3 regions of the Streptomyces sp. NBC_00876 genome follow, and region 2 is predicted to be linked to each of the others. Evidence: riboswitches for the same ligand, from Rfam matches in the RefSeq annotation. Region 2 holds a riboswitch; each other region holds the start of a gene.

The links. A riboswitch is a leader RNA that binds a small molecule or an ion and turns the genes downstream of it on or off. The one in region 2 is predicted to bind S-adenosylmethionine.
Region 1: it holds a riboswitch for S-adenosylmethionine, as region 2 does, so the genes downstream of both, thrC (threonine synthase) here and OG782_RS35665 (putative leader peptide) in region 2, are expected to answer to the same signal.
Region 3: it holds a riboswitch for S-adenosylmethionine, as region 2 does, so the genes downstream of both, OG782_RS32370 (hypothetical protein) here and OG782_RS35665 (putative leader peptide) in region 2, are expected to answer to the same signal.

Annotation. Positions count from the first base shown of each region.
Region 1 covers NZ_CP108800.1:4,746,887-4,751,282, reverse strand. Annotated here, with positions in the region: gene OG782_RS20810 (MoaD/ThiS family protein) at 58-336, opposite strand; gene thrC (threonine synthase) at 378-1,670, opposite strand; SAM riboswitch class I at 1,688-1,814, opposite strand; gene OG782_RS20800 (glucosyl-3-phosphoglycerate synthase) at 1,969-2,928, shown strand; gene OG782_RS20795 (trehalose-6-phosphate synthase) at 2,982-4,373, shown strand; gene otsB (trehalose-phosphatase) at 4,350-4,396, opposite strand, start outside.
Region 2 covers NZ_CP108800.1:8,181,425-8,185,820, forward strand. Annotated here, with positions in the region: gene OG782_RS35650 (benzoate/H(+) symporter BenE family transporter) at 1-889, opposite strand, end outside; gene OG782_RS35655 (helix-turn-helix domain-containing protein) at 1,044-1,652, shown strand; gene OG782_RS35660 (glutathione S-transferase C-terminal domain-containing protein) at 1,686-2,366, opposite strand; gene OG782_RS35665 (putative leader peptide) at 2,635-2,700, opposite strand; SAM riboswitch class IV at 2,737-2,883, opposite strand; gene OG782_RS35670 (N-acetylmuramoyl-L-alanine amidase) at 3,139-3,729, opposite strand; gene OG782_RS35675 (SWF or SNF family helicase) at 4,050-4,396, opposite strand, start outside.
Region 3 covers NZ_CP108800.1:7,390,456-7,394,851, forward strand. Annotated here, with positions in the region: partial or broken gene OG782_RS32360 (SAM-dependent methyltransferase) at 1-232, shown strand, start outside; gene OG782_RS32365 (phosphocholine-specific phospholipase C) at 411-2,477, shown strand; SAM riboswitch class IV at 2,597-2,706, shown strand; gene OG782_RS32370 (hypothetical protein) at 2,754-3,149, shown strand; gene OG782_RS32375 (LacI family DNA-binding transcriptional regulator) at 3,658-4,396, shown strand, end outside.

The DNA of each region.
Region 1 (4,396 bases), 3.4 Mb from region 2:
ACACGGTGAAGTCGGGCCGCGGGGGCGGCCCGGACGACGGGCCCGGGGGCCCGGGGCTCAGCAGCCGCCGGCGACGGCCGGGATGATCGAGATTCCGGCGCCGTCCGGGGTGACCGCTTCCAGGCCGCCCTCGAAGCGCACGTCGTCGTCGTTGACGTACACGTTCACGAAGCGCCGCAGCTTGCCCTGGTCGTCCAGGACGCGGGCGGCGATGCCCGGGTGGTCCTTCTCCAGGGACTCGATGACCTCGGAGAGGATCGCGCCCTCGGCCGGGACCTCGGCCTGGCCGCCCGTGTAGGTGCGGAGGATGGTGGGGATACGGACCTTGACGCTCATGGTGGGTGCCCTTCCTGAAGTCTCGGGTGGTCGAACGCTTCTCAGCTGGTGGCGAGTCCGGCGGCGCGGAAGGCTTCCAGGCTCGGGCGGATCGTGGCGCTCGCCTGCGAGGTGGCGGCCACCGCGTCCAGCGTCTTGAGGCCGTCGCCGGTGTTCAGGACGACGGTGGTGAGCGACGGGTCCAGCAGACCGGCCTCGATCAGCTTCTTCGTCACGCCGACCGTCACCCCGCCCGCGGTCTCGGCGAAGATGCCCTCGGTGCGGGCCAGCAGCTTGATCGCTTCGACGACCTGCTCGTCGTCGACGTCCTCGACGGCGCCGCCGGTGCGGCGGGCGATGTCCAGGACGTACGGGCCGTCGGCCGGGTTGCCGATCGCCAGGGACTTGGCGATCGTGTTCGGCTTCTGCGGCCGCACGACGTCGAGACCGGCCTTGAAGGCGGCGGAGACCGGGGAGCAGCCCTCGGCCTGGGCGCCGAAGATCTTGTACGGCTTGTCCTCGACCAGGCCGAGCCTGATCAGCTCCTGGAGACCCTTGTCGATCTTCGTGAGCTGCGAGCCGGACGCGATCGGGATGACGATCTGGTCGGGCAGCTGCCAGCCGAGCTGCTCGCAGATCTCGTAGGCGAGGGTCTTGGAACCCTCGCCGTAGTACGGGCGCAGGTTGACGTTGACGAAGCCCCAGCCCTCGCCGAGCGGGTCGCCGATGAGCTCGGAGCAGAAGCGGTTGACGTCGTCGTAGTTGCCCTCGATGCCGACCAGCTCACCGCCGTACACCGCGGCCATGACGACCTTGCCCTGCTCCAGGTCGTGCGGGATGAACACGCAGGACCGCAGGCCGGCGCGGGCGGCGGCGGCGCCCACCGCTCCGGCGAGGTTGCCGGTGGAGGAGCAGGACAGGGTGGTGAATCCGAAGGCGCGGGCGGCCTCGACGGCGATCGCGACGACACGGTCCTTGAAGGAGTGCGTCGGGTTGCCGGAGTCGTCCTTGACGTACAGGCCGCCGGTGACGCCCAGCTCACGGGCGAGGTTGTCGGCCTTGACCAGCTTGGTGAAGCCGGGGTTGATGTTGGGCTTGTCCGCGACGTCGGAGGGGACCGGCAGCAGCGGCGCGTAGCGCCAGATGTTGTTCGGACCGGCCTCGATGCGCTTCTTCAGCTCGTCCGGGGAGCCGCTCGGCAGGTCGTACGCCACTTCGAGCGGCCCGAAACAGGACGCGCAGGCGAAAATGGGGCCGAGTTCGAATCGCTCTCCGCATTCGCGGCAGGAAAGCGCCGCGGCGGGACCGAGGTCCACGGAAGATTCGGTGTTTGCTGCAACAGTCTCAACAGCCATGATGGCGAGGCCCTTTCTCCTCATCTTCCTCGTGACGCATTTCGCCACAAGACGGAATTGGCACCTTCCCCACCTGACCTCGCGGTCGGCAGGAGGGTTGCCGGGACTTCAACGGGCCGTTCCCTCAGTCCCTCTGGATGAGCGCTATGGCACTGGATCATGGATCCAGGCGTTTATCGGCGGACGGACCCCCGGCATGCGACGGTCATCTGCGTTGTTCAAGACTGTAACCGAAGCACCGGACTGTTGAGATAGTCGTCCGAACCGCGAGATGGATCACATACAGGGAGTATCGACCGTGCTGGAAGAGGTCGAACGCTGGCTGACCAGGCGTTCCTGGTCGGCCGCCGACCGCCCGCTGGAGCGTCTCCTGGCCGCCCGGGGCCCCGGCGGGAGTGCCGCCGGCCACGGCCGTGTGAGTGTCGTCCTGCCCGCCCTGAACGAGGCGGCGACGGTCGGGGACATCGTGGCGACGATCCGGCGCGAGCTCATGGAGAAGGTCCGGCTGGTCGACGAACTCGTGGTGATCGACTCCGGCTCCACGGACGCCACCGCCGAGGTCGCCCGCCGGGCCGGCGCCCGGGTGGTGCACCGGGACGCGATCCTCCCCCGCGTCCCCGCCGCCCCGGGCAAGGGCGAGGTGCTCTGGCGCTCACTCCTGGTGACCGGCGGCGACATCGTGTGCTTCATCGACGCGGACCTGAAGGACTTCTCTGCGGACTTCGTCTCCGGCATCGTCGGCCCGCTGCTGACCGACCCGGACGTGCAGTTCGTCAAGGCGATGTACGACCGCCCCCTCGACGGGACCGCAGGCCAGGGCGGCCGGGTGACCGAGCTGGTGGCCCGGCCGCTGCTCAATCTCCACTGGCCGCGGCTGGCCGGCTTCGTCCAGCCGCTGGGCGGCGAGTACGCCGTACGCCGCTCACTGCTGGAGCGGCTGCCCTTCCCGGTCGGTTACGGAGTGGAGCTGGGCCTGCTCGTCGACGCCCTGCACACCGTCGGCCTCGACGCGCTCGCCCAGGTGGACGTCGGGGTCAGGAAACACCGCCACCAGGACGGCCAGGCCCTGGGCCGGATGGCGGCCGCCATCTACCGCACCGCCCAGCTGCGGCTCTCCCGCGGGCACCTGGTCCGACCGTCGCTGACGCAGTTCGAGCGCGGCGAGCACGGTTTCGTCCCGCACACGTACGCGGTGGACACCGAGGAACGGCCGCCGATGCGGGAGATCGAGGAGTACGTGTCACGCCGCGCGGCGTGACAACGGCCGACTTCGCACGTTTGGGCGCTTCGCGATCGGGCTAGGTTCCGCCCATGGTCTCCGAGCACGCCCTCCAGCCCGCTGCCCAGGTCCTCGTCGCGTCCAACCGCGGCCCGGTGTCGTACGCCCTGCGCGAGGACGGTTCCCTCGACGCGAAACGGGGCGGCGGCGGACTCGTCTCCGGCCTGAGCGCCGTCGACGACAAGATGTGGGTGTGCGCCGCACTCGGGGACGGCGACCGCGAGGCGGTGCGGCGCGGGGTCGGCGAGCCGGGAGTCCGGATGCTCGACATCGACGCGGACGTGCACGCCGACGCGTACAACGGCATCGCCAACTCGGTGCTCTGGTTCGTCCACCACCTGCTCTACCAGACCCCCTTCGAGCCCGTCTTCGACGCGGAGTTCCGCCGGCAGTGGGCCTCCTTCGAGACGTACAACCGGGCCTTCGCCGAGGCGCTCGCCGAGGAGGCGGGCGAGGGTGCGGCGGTCCTCGTGCAGGACTACCACCTGGCGCTGGTGCCCGGCATGCTCCGCGAACTCCGCCCCGACCTGCGGATCGGCCACTTCTCGCACACCCCGTGGGCGCCCGTCGACTACTTCCGGATCCTGCCCGACGACATCGCCGAACAGCTGCTGCGCGGCATCCTGGGCGCCGACCGGGCGGCATTCCTGACCCGGCGCTGGGCGGACGCGTTCATCGGCTGCTGCACGGAGATCCTGGGCGGCACCGGCCACACCCGGATCGGTGTGCACGGGCTCGGCGCCGACGCGGACTTCCTGCGCCGGCGCGCGCACGAGGCGGACGTGGACGAGCGGATGGCGGCGCTGCGGGAGCAGGTGGGCCCCGGCCGGAAGACGATCGTGCGGGTGGACCGTACGGAACTGTCCAAGAACATCGTCCGCGGTCTGCACGCCTACCGCGCCCTGCTCGACGGCCGGCCCGAATGGCGCGGCCGCGTCGTGCACGTCGCGTTCGCCTACCCCTCGCGGCAGGACCTGGCGGTGTACCGGGAGTACACCGCCGAGGTGCAGCGCGTCGCCGACGCGATCAACGCGGCGTACGGGACGCCGGACTGGACCCCGGTCGTCCTCCACGTCAAGGACGACTTCGCCCGCTCGCTGGCCGCGTACCGGCTGGCCGACGTGGCGCTCGTCAACCCGATCCGGGACGGGATGAACCTGGTCGCCAAGGAGGTCCCGGTCGTCTCCGACCACGGCTGCGTGCTGGTGCTGTCGCGGGAGGCGGGGGCGTACGAGGAGCTGGGCGCCGACGCGATCACGGTGAACCCGTACGACGTGTCCGCCACCGCCGAGGCCCTGCACGAGGCGTTGACGACACCGGACGGCGAACGGGCGGAGCGCTCGAAGCGGCTGGCCGCGGCGGCCACCGCGCTGCCGCCGCAGCAGTGGTTCCTGGACCAGCTAGAGGCTCTGCGCGAGGGCTGACAGGAACTCCACGACGGCCCCCG
Region 2 (4,396 bases):
CAGCCGCCAGATAGCGCTTGTCGCGGTCGGGATGTGCCTCCTCGCCCGTGCAGATGGCGGCCGTGATGGCGGCGAGGTTGAGGCCGAACGCACCGAACGGCGCCAGTACGGCGTTGGCCGCGCCCGTCCACGTCATGACGGGGGACACCGGGACGTCGTACCCGGCGCCCCGGATCACGGCCACACCGGGCAGGTTCTGGGATGCCATCGTGACGACGAACAGAGGAGCGCCGACGCTCACGAGAACCTTCCAGTCGAACTCCGGGGCGGTGAAGACCGGTGTGGCCAGGGAGAGCTGGACCCTGCCCAGCTGCCAGCCCCCGGTGAACGCGGTCGCCAGCACACCTGCGGCGAGCGCCAGCAGCACCGCGTAGCGGGGCAGCAGACGCCGCCCGAGCAGATAGAGCACGAACATGGGGAAGGCGACCGCGAAGCTGCCGTGCATCGTGCTGAACAGTCCTGTGCCGAACCGCAGCAGCACACCGGCGAGCAGTGCGGCCGCCAGTGGCACGGGGATCCGGCTCATGACACGGCTGAACCACCCCGTCACCCCGCTCACGAGGATGAGCAGCGCGGAGAAGACGAACGCCCCGACAGCCTGCGCCATGGACACACCGCTCAGACCGGTCGTGAGGAGTGCGGCTCCCGGTGTCGACCACGCGGTGACCACGGGGGCCCGGTAGCGCAGCGACAGGCCGATGCAGGTGCAGGCCAGGCCGACGCCGAGCGCGAGCATCCAGGAGGAGATCTCGCGCGAGTCGGCCCCCGCGGCCTTCGCGGCGGTGAAGACCAGCGCCGCGGAGCTGGTGACCCCGACCATGACGGCGATCAGCCCGGCGACCACGGCGGAGGGCGGAGCGGCCGAACGTATACGGGTGAGCGCGAACATGAGTGAGCCACTTCCCTGTGCCGTGCGGGACGTCGCCGATGGCCGGAAGGGACCGGTGCGCCGCGATCTGTTCCGTATACGGAACGTTCTGTTTATGGAACACTAGAGAACCGGGCCGATGCCCGTCAACGCGACAGTGGAGCGGTGCACGCCGATGGGACTGAACGAGGACGTCGGACGCAGGCTGCGGGCCCTGCGGAGCGAGCAGGACCTGTCGCTGTCGGAGCTGTCGCGGCGCTCACGAGTGGGCAAGGGGACACTGTCGGAGCTGGAGAGCGGCCTGCGCAACCCGACGCTGGAGACCCTGTACGCGCTCGCCACCGCCCTCGGCCAGCCGCTCAGCGCGGTGCTGAGCGACCCGCTGCCGCAGGGCGCCCGGGCCCCGGATCCCGCCGGCGTATCGGGCACCGCCGTCACCGGGGTTCTGCTGGAACGGTTCGAGGACGAGGGCGGGGTCACCGATGTGTTCCGGATCAGCATCCGGGCCGGAGTCACCCAGGAGTCCGAGGCACATGTGCCCGGTACACGGGAGAGCCTGATGGTGCTGTCGGGCACTGCCGTCGTCGGTCCGCGGGACGGGGCCGTCGGTGTCGAACCCGGTACCTGCGCCCATTGGGCGGCCGACCAGCCCCATATCTACCGCGCGTTGGAGGGCGAGGTGCACGGGGTCCTGTTCGTGAACTATCCGTCGGCGGCCAGGGGCGCGGGGGAGCGGCCGGGCCCCGGCGGGCAGTCGGGGACCGGTCCGGCCGGCCCGGCCTGACGGAGCCCGCCGGCCGTCGGCGGGCTCCCCGGTTCACGCCGCTTCGGGTGTCACGGCGCTCCTGTCCGGGAAGGCGGGGTGGCGGGAGAGGCGGCTCACGTAGGCCCTGAGCCGGGGGTGTGAGCGAAGGGCGCCGGCCGGGCCGAGTTGGACGAGCGCCACCCACAGGTCCACGTCCGCCGCCGTCAGCTCCTCGCCCAGCGCGTAGTCGTGGAGACCGAGCCGGCCTTCCAGCAGGTCCAGGGCCGCCGACCGCTGCGAGGGCCCGGCCGCCGGGGTGACGTCCCGGTCCAGCAGATCGCGCAGGGCCTCGATGTCCGGGGCGAGGGCCGGCGGGTGCAGCGCGGAGGGGCAGGCGTCGTCGTGACCGGACAGCAGGCCCGCGAGATCACGGAGGATGCCGGGCGTGTGGTTGCTGACGATGCGCCCGCTCCACCGGTCGCACAGCGCGGGTGCCGTCAGCGGCCCCTCGTAGCGGTGCTCCGTGGCCTCGTACGCCCTGCGCAATGAGGCGTACGCGCCGGAGGTCTCGGCGGGATGCCCCAGGAGCGTGGTGGCGACCGAGCCCCGCAGACCGAGCAGCCCGAGGGTGATCGAGATGCGCAGCGAGCGCGGGCAGTTCTCCGACAGGAACAGCTCGTAGCGGTGCGGTGCGGCGTAGAAACCGCCGGCCAGGCCGACTCCGATACGGCTGTGGAGGCGCGGGGACGGCACGGCCGGCCTGGTCCGAAGGCGTGCGGCACCTGAGCCCGGCACGGGTGAAACCGAGGTACACGGGGACGGGTCGGCTGTACTCGAACTGCGCGATGCTGTCTCGGGCATGACTCTCCCTATGGGAATTCCTGGGGGGAACGAGGAAGCCACCGGCGCCTCGTGGGCACCGGCGGCCGGATGCGGAGCGACTGCGCCTGCGTACCGGTCCGGATCGAACGGACCTGTACGCAGCCGGACTCACCGGAGGCGTACGTGTCCTGTTCGCGGACTAATAGGCGCTGGAGACGCGCAGCAGATCGATGTGCAGGCGCCTCGTCAAACCGTTGCAGGGCATTGCCACCGGTCCCGCCTTCAGGACTCGCGATACGCGAGACCACGCTTGCCCCGTCGCACCGACGGGACCCGGTCGTCACCCGGGGCACCCCATCGCGGTGGAAGGGTTGCCTGCCAGCGGGCCGGGGCCGATGACCACCTGGGCGGGGCGGTTCCCGCAGAGGCGGCGCTGACAATCGTGACCGTCCACGCCAGTTTCGGCGCGCTTCGTGACTCCGTCAAGAAGGCTGTACCTGCTGTCTCGCCTGATGGGCACCGCCGTTGATGCTACCCCGGGCGTGTCCGGCTCACGGCACGCGCCGCACGGCCGCGAGCGTCCGCGATGGTGCGGCTTGCCGGCCGGCCGCCCTCGCACAGGGTGGGCCGGTCCGGTACCCGTTCCCGGGCCGCGGCGACAACCACGGTGCGGTCCCGGGGGAGTCCCGGGACCGGCGGCTTCTCAGCCCGTGCCGAGGAGGTTGACCATGCGGATGTAGCGGACCCAGTCCCAGTTCGGACCCGGGTCGGTGTGGTCGGTTCCCGGGACCTGGACGTGTCCGAGAATATGGGCGCGGTCCTTCGGGATGGAGTAGCGGTCGCAGACCGAGGCCGTCAGCAGCGCCGACTTCTCGTACATGACGTCGGTGAAGTAGGCGGGCTGGTCCACGTAGCCCTCGTGCTCGATGCCGATGCTGCGGGTGTTGTAGTCCCAGTTGCCGGCGTGCCAGGCGATGTTCTTCTCCCGCACGCACTGGTCGATGTAGCCGTCGGCCGAGCGCACCACATAGTGCGCGGAGACCTGCTTCGCCGGGTTCTGGAAGATGGCCACGGCGTCCGAGAACATCTCCTGGGTGACATGGATGATCACGTACTGGACCGGGTACGCCGAAGGCCGCGTCGAAACGGTGTAGTTGGACGTCGACGCGGGTACCCAGTGAGCCGACGGATAGTCCGTGTCCCCCGTTGTCGCGGCGGTGGCCCGGACGGAGGCGGGGAGCAGAGCAGCCGCGGCCGTCGCCGCGGCGCCCTGGAGAATCCTTCTGCGGTCCATGCGTACTCCTGTTGTGTGGGGGGACGGATCAACCGGCCGGGTTCCGGCAGTTGATCCGTCCGGACACCGACGACAGCGCGCAACGGCCCGGTACCCGATTCCCCCGGCATCCCGTGACTCCCTCATGTCCGATGACCGGAATGGGCTGTCCGATGTACGGCCGAGCGTCTCGCGGCCCCTACCGTACGGGTGACGAGCCGGTGGCGAAAGACGGCAGGAGTCCGAAACCGGCGTAGTGGAAGGGCTGTTCAGGACGGGACGGGCGGTGCGGGCAGCCGGACGGGAAGTCCGGCAGCCCGTACCCCTCCCATGATGCGCCGTCAGACGTCGGCCGCGCCGGCCTGCGCCCATGCCGCCGCGGGGTCGTCGTCGCAGGGACCCGCCGGGAACCAGGACCCGCCCTCCTTGCGGTACGGATACCAGCGCCCGTCCCGCCCGTAGCGGAGCTGAACGGTGCCGTCCGCAGCCGTCCAGCAGTTGCGCCCGGCCCGCAGCCGTGGCGCCTCGTCCTCCTCCCAGGCTCCGGCGAGCTGAGTCCTGGCGCGGGCGAGGCCGGCGGCGTCCGGAACCCATTCCTCGTCGAGCACGGCGAGCGCGGCGGCGCCTCCGTACTGCCAGGCGCGCACCGCGGCGGGCAGCCCGGCGCGCCGGCGTCCGGAGCCCGTCG
Region 3 (4,396 bases), 790 kb from region 2:
CAGTGACTTCGACCCGGAGAACGTCGAGCAGGGCGTGGCCTCCTACGCCGCGGGCGGGGTGACACTCGTGCCCCGGTCGCGCGCGCGTGTGCGCAGGTTCTTCGAAGGGCTGGAATGGGTCGAACCGGGCGTCGTCCAGGTGGTCGACTGGCACCCGGAGCTCAACCTCCGCGAGCTCCCGGTGGAGACTCAGCCCGTTTCGGTCTACGGGGCTGTGGCCCGGAAACCGTAGGGGCAGGGGAACATTGGCCGGCTGTTCCGATTGGATCCGTTCCGTTCCGGTCCGTTGCCGTCTGTTCGGCCGAAAGCCACCGCGTGCACACTGCACGGGCCTTCCGTAGGCGTGCCGATTCTGGAAAACTCCAGTCGCTTTCGCCCCACGTCCCCTCACCCCGCAGAGGCCCCCACCCATGGCTGAACTGAACCGTCGCCGGCTCCTGCAACTCGCCGGAGGCACCGCAGCCTTCACCGCGTTGTCGTCCAGCATCGCCCGCGCCGCCTCCCTTCCCGCGCGGGGGCGTACCGGAACGCTCCAGGACGTCGAGCACATCGTCGTACTCATGCAGGAGAACCGTTCCTTCGACCACTACTTCGGCACGATGAAGGGTGTACGCGGATACGGTGACCCGCGGCCGGTCACGCTTCCCAGCGGAAAGCCGGTCTGGCACCAGAAGGATCTTCTCGGCAGGGAGGTGCTGCCCTTCCGGCCGCCGGCCGACGATCTCGGGATGCAGTTCCTCCAGGACCTGAACCACGACTGGGCGGGCGGTCACTGGGCGTTCAACAAGGGCGCGTACGACAAGTGGGTGCCTGCCAAGACGGCGACCACGATGGCCCACCTCACCCGTGAGGACATCCCGTTCCACTACGCCCTCGCCGACGCGTTCACCGTCTGCGATGCCTACCACTGCTCGTTCATCGGGTCGACCGACCCGAACCGCTACTACCTGTGGAGCGGATACACCGGGAACGACCGCACCGGTGGCGGTCCCGTGCTCGGCAACGACGAGTCCGGGTACGGCTGGACCACCTACCCCGAGCGCCTGGAGCAGGCCGGGGTGTCGTGGAAGGTCTACCAGGACATCGGCGACGGGCTCGACGCCGACGGGTCCTGGGGGTGGATCGATGATGCCTACCGAGGGACGTACGGCGACAACTCGCTCCTCTACTTCAACAATTATCGCAATGCCGCACCCGGGGATCCGCTCCACGACAAGGCGCGCACGGGAACGGACATCAAGAACGGCGGCGGGCTCCTCGACGACCTGAAGGCCGACATCCAGGCCGGGACGCTTCCGAAGGTGTCGTGGATCGTCGCCCCCGAGGCCTTCAGTGAGCACCCCAACTGGCCCGCGAATTACGGCGCCTGGTACATCGCGCAGGTGCTGGACGCACTGACCGCCGATCCCGAGGTCTGGGGCAGGACGGCTCTCTTCATCACCTACGACGAGAACGACGGCTTCTTCGATCACGTGGTGCCGCCGTTCGTGCCGTCCGGCGCCTCCCAGGGCCTGTCCACCGTGGACACCTCCGCCGACTACTTCCCCGGCGACATCCGGTACGTGGCAGGGCCGTACGGGCTCGGCCAGCGCGTACCCATGATGGTCGTGTCCCCGTGGAGCACCGGCGGGTACGCGTGCTCGGAGGTCTTCGACCACACCTCCGTCATCCGGTTCATGGAGGAGCGCTTCGGTGTGCGCGAGCCCAACATCTCGCCCTGGCGGCGCGCCATCTGCGGCGACCTCACCTCCGCCTTCGACTTCCGCCGTACCGACACCTCGTCGCCCTCGTTGCCGTCGACCGCCGCCTACGAGCCCCCGGACGGCGACCGGCACCCCGACTACAAACCCGCGCCGCCCGCCACCGGCAGTGTGCCCAAGCAGGAGAAGGGGTCCCGTCCCACCCGGCCGCTGCGCTACGCGCCCTTCGTCGACGGCGCCGCCGACCCGGCCACCGGGAAGTTCCGTCTCACCTTCAGCGGCGGTGCGGACGCCGGTGCGCAGTTCCTGGTGACGTCCGCCAACCGGATCGACGGGCCCTGGACGTACACCACCGAGGCGGGGAAGTCGCTGTCGGACGCCTGGAACACCGCCTACTCGCAGGGGGTGACCGACCTCACCGTCCACGGCCCGAACGGCTTCCTGCGTGCCTTCCGGGCCCCCGGCAAGACAGCCGGCCCCGAGGTGACGGCACGTCATACAGCCGTCGGTGGAAAGCTTGAGCTCACCCTGTCCAACGCAGGCTCCGGCGCCGTCCACCTCACCGTCCGCAGCGCGGTCGGATACGGGGGAGCGGCGCAGACCTTCACCGTCGGTGCCGGGGCGACCGTGAAGCACACCCTTGACCTGCGAAGCAGCAAGCGCTGGTACGACGTCACCGTCACCTCCGACGCGGACGCGGGCTTCCTGCGCCGTTTCGCCGGGCACGTCGAGACGGGCGAATCCGGTTCGAGCGACCCGGGTCTCATCACCGGCTGAGTGCGGCGGACCCGGCGGACCGGACGGGACACGTGGGGGTGGCGCCCGGGTACGGGCGCTCCCGTACGTTCCTGACCACCCGTCGGGTCGTGCTGTTCGTGTGGGTTAGAGTTTCCTCGGGTCATGAGTTCCAGCGCACAGCCCCGGCTTGCTGGACGGCACCCCGCTCCGCTGCGGGTGCTCCGGGTGACGACCTGCCCCGTGCGCAGGGCACGGGGAACAGCGGACCGCGGTGCAGGGCACTCGGGGTCCCACAACCCGGAAGGCGAGCCCGTCATGCTGCGTCATCTCCCCCAGAACGACTCCGTCCTGAACGACGGCTGCGCACGGTACGCCGCGGGCCACCATGTGCACTGGATCCACGCCAAGAAGTGCCGGCAGGAGCCCGGGCAGGCCGTCGAGATCCTGCTCACCGCGGGCGACGTCCGTGACGACGGATGGGTCGAACTGCGGCCCGCCTTCGACTACGCGGGACACCTCCCCGAGGTGTGGACCCATGCGCCGGACGTGCTGCGGACGAGGCTCGCCGGTCACCGCGGACGCGTGTACTGGCTGGAGCTGTGGCATGCGCTGAAGCTCGTCGACGCCGGCGGCAAGGTGGAGGGACTGGTCAACGTCGGGTTCGAGGGCGGGGTCCTGTGCGACGCCGCGCGCGGCGGCGGACAGGCGTAGATCCACGGCTGGACCGGGCCGCAGAGCGAGGGGTCGCAATCGGGTCACCGCACACCGAGCGGGGGAGCGGGTTCTCCTGGAAGGACGACCGGTTCGCGGAGTACCGCAACGACGGACCGGGCTCCGGTGCGGGCAGCGGCGACCGGCCGCAGCTCACCGATGCCGGTGCGGCCGGTCAGGAGATCGCCGACTGACTGGGCGACTGGACACCGCCGGCGGCCCGAGGCGCGCAGTCACCCGGTCCCGCTGATGTTCCGAACCGGGTGTCCGGCATATCGTGGCGGTAGCCCCATGGCTGCTGCCATGGCCGGAACGAGCGGGAGGCGATGAGTCGAAGCGCTTCGACGCTGCTATGGACACGCTGTGTGTGCGGGTCTAGTCTCGCATCATCTGCGCATGTCGCAGGCGGAGGGTGGCCAGTCGAAGCGCTTCGCCTCATCTGGCCGAACTGTCGCAGCAGGCCGGTATGCGTGCCGGTGTCCGACGTCGTCACGTGATGGAGAGCTGAATGGTCACCCTGGCCGAGGTCGCGCAGCATGCCGGAGTCTCGGCGAGCACGGTGAGCTACGTCCTCAGTGGGAAACGCTCCATCTCGGTGCCCACCAGGCAGCGCGTGGAGCAGAGCATCCAGCAGCTCGGCTACCACCCCAACGCCGGTGCGCGGGCGCTGGCGAGCAGCCGGTCGAACATCATCGCGCTGATGGTCCCCCTGCGTACCGACATGTACGTCCCCGTGATGATGGAGATCGCCATCGCGGTTGCCACCACGGCCCGTACCCACGGCTACGACGTCCTGCTCCTCACCGGGGAGGAGGGCCCCGCGGCGGTGCGGCGCATCGCGGGCAGCTCGCTCGCCGACGCGATGATCCTGATGGACGTCGAACTGCACGACGAGCGGCTGCCGTTGCTGCGCGAGACCGACCGCGCGGCCGTGCTCATCGGACTGCCCGCCGACACCGACGGGCTGACCTGTGTGGATCTCGACTTCGAGGCGACCGGAGCGCTCTGCGTGGAGCACCTCGCCGGCCTCGGTCATCGCGAGGTCGCCGTGATCGGCGAGGCGGCCGCCGTATACGAGCGGCACACCGGCTTCGCCGAGCGGACCGTCGACGGAGTGCGTGCCAAGGCGCAGGAGACCGGCGTGCGGGTGCTGCACCGGCCCTGCGAGGGCGGCTACCCGGCGATGGCCCAGACCCTGTCGCGGATATTCGACGAGCGTCCCGGCACCACCGGGTTCATCGTGCAGA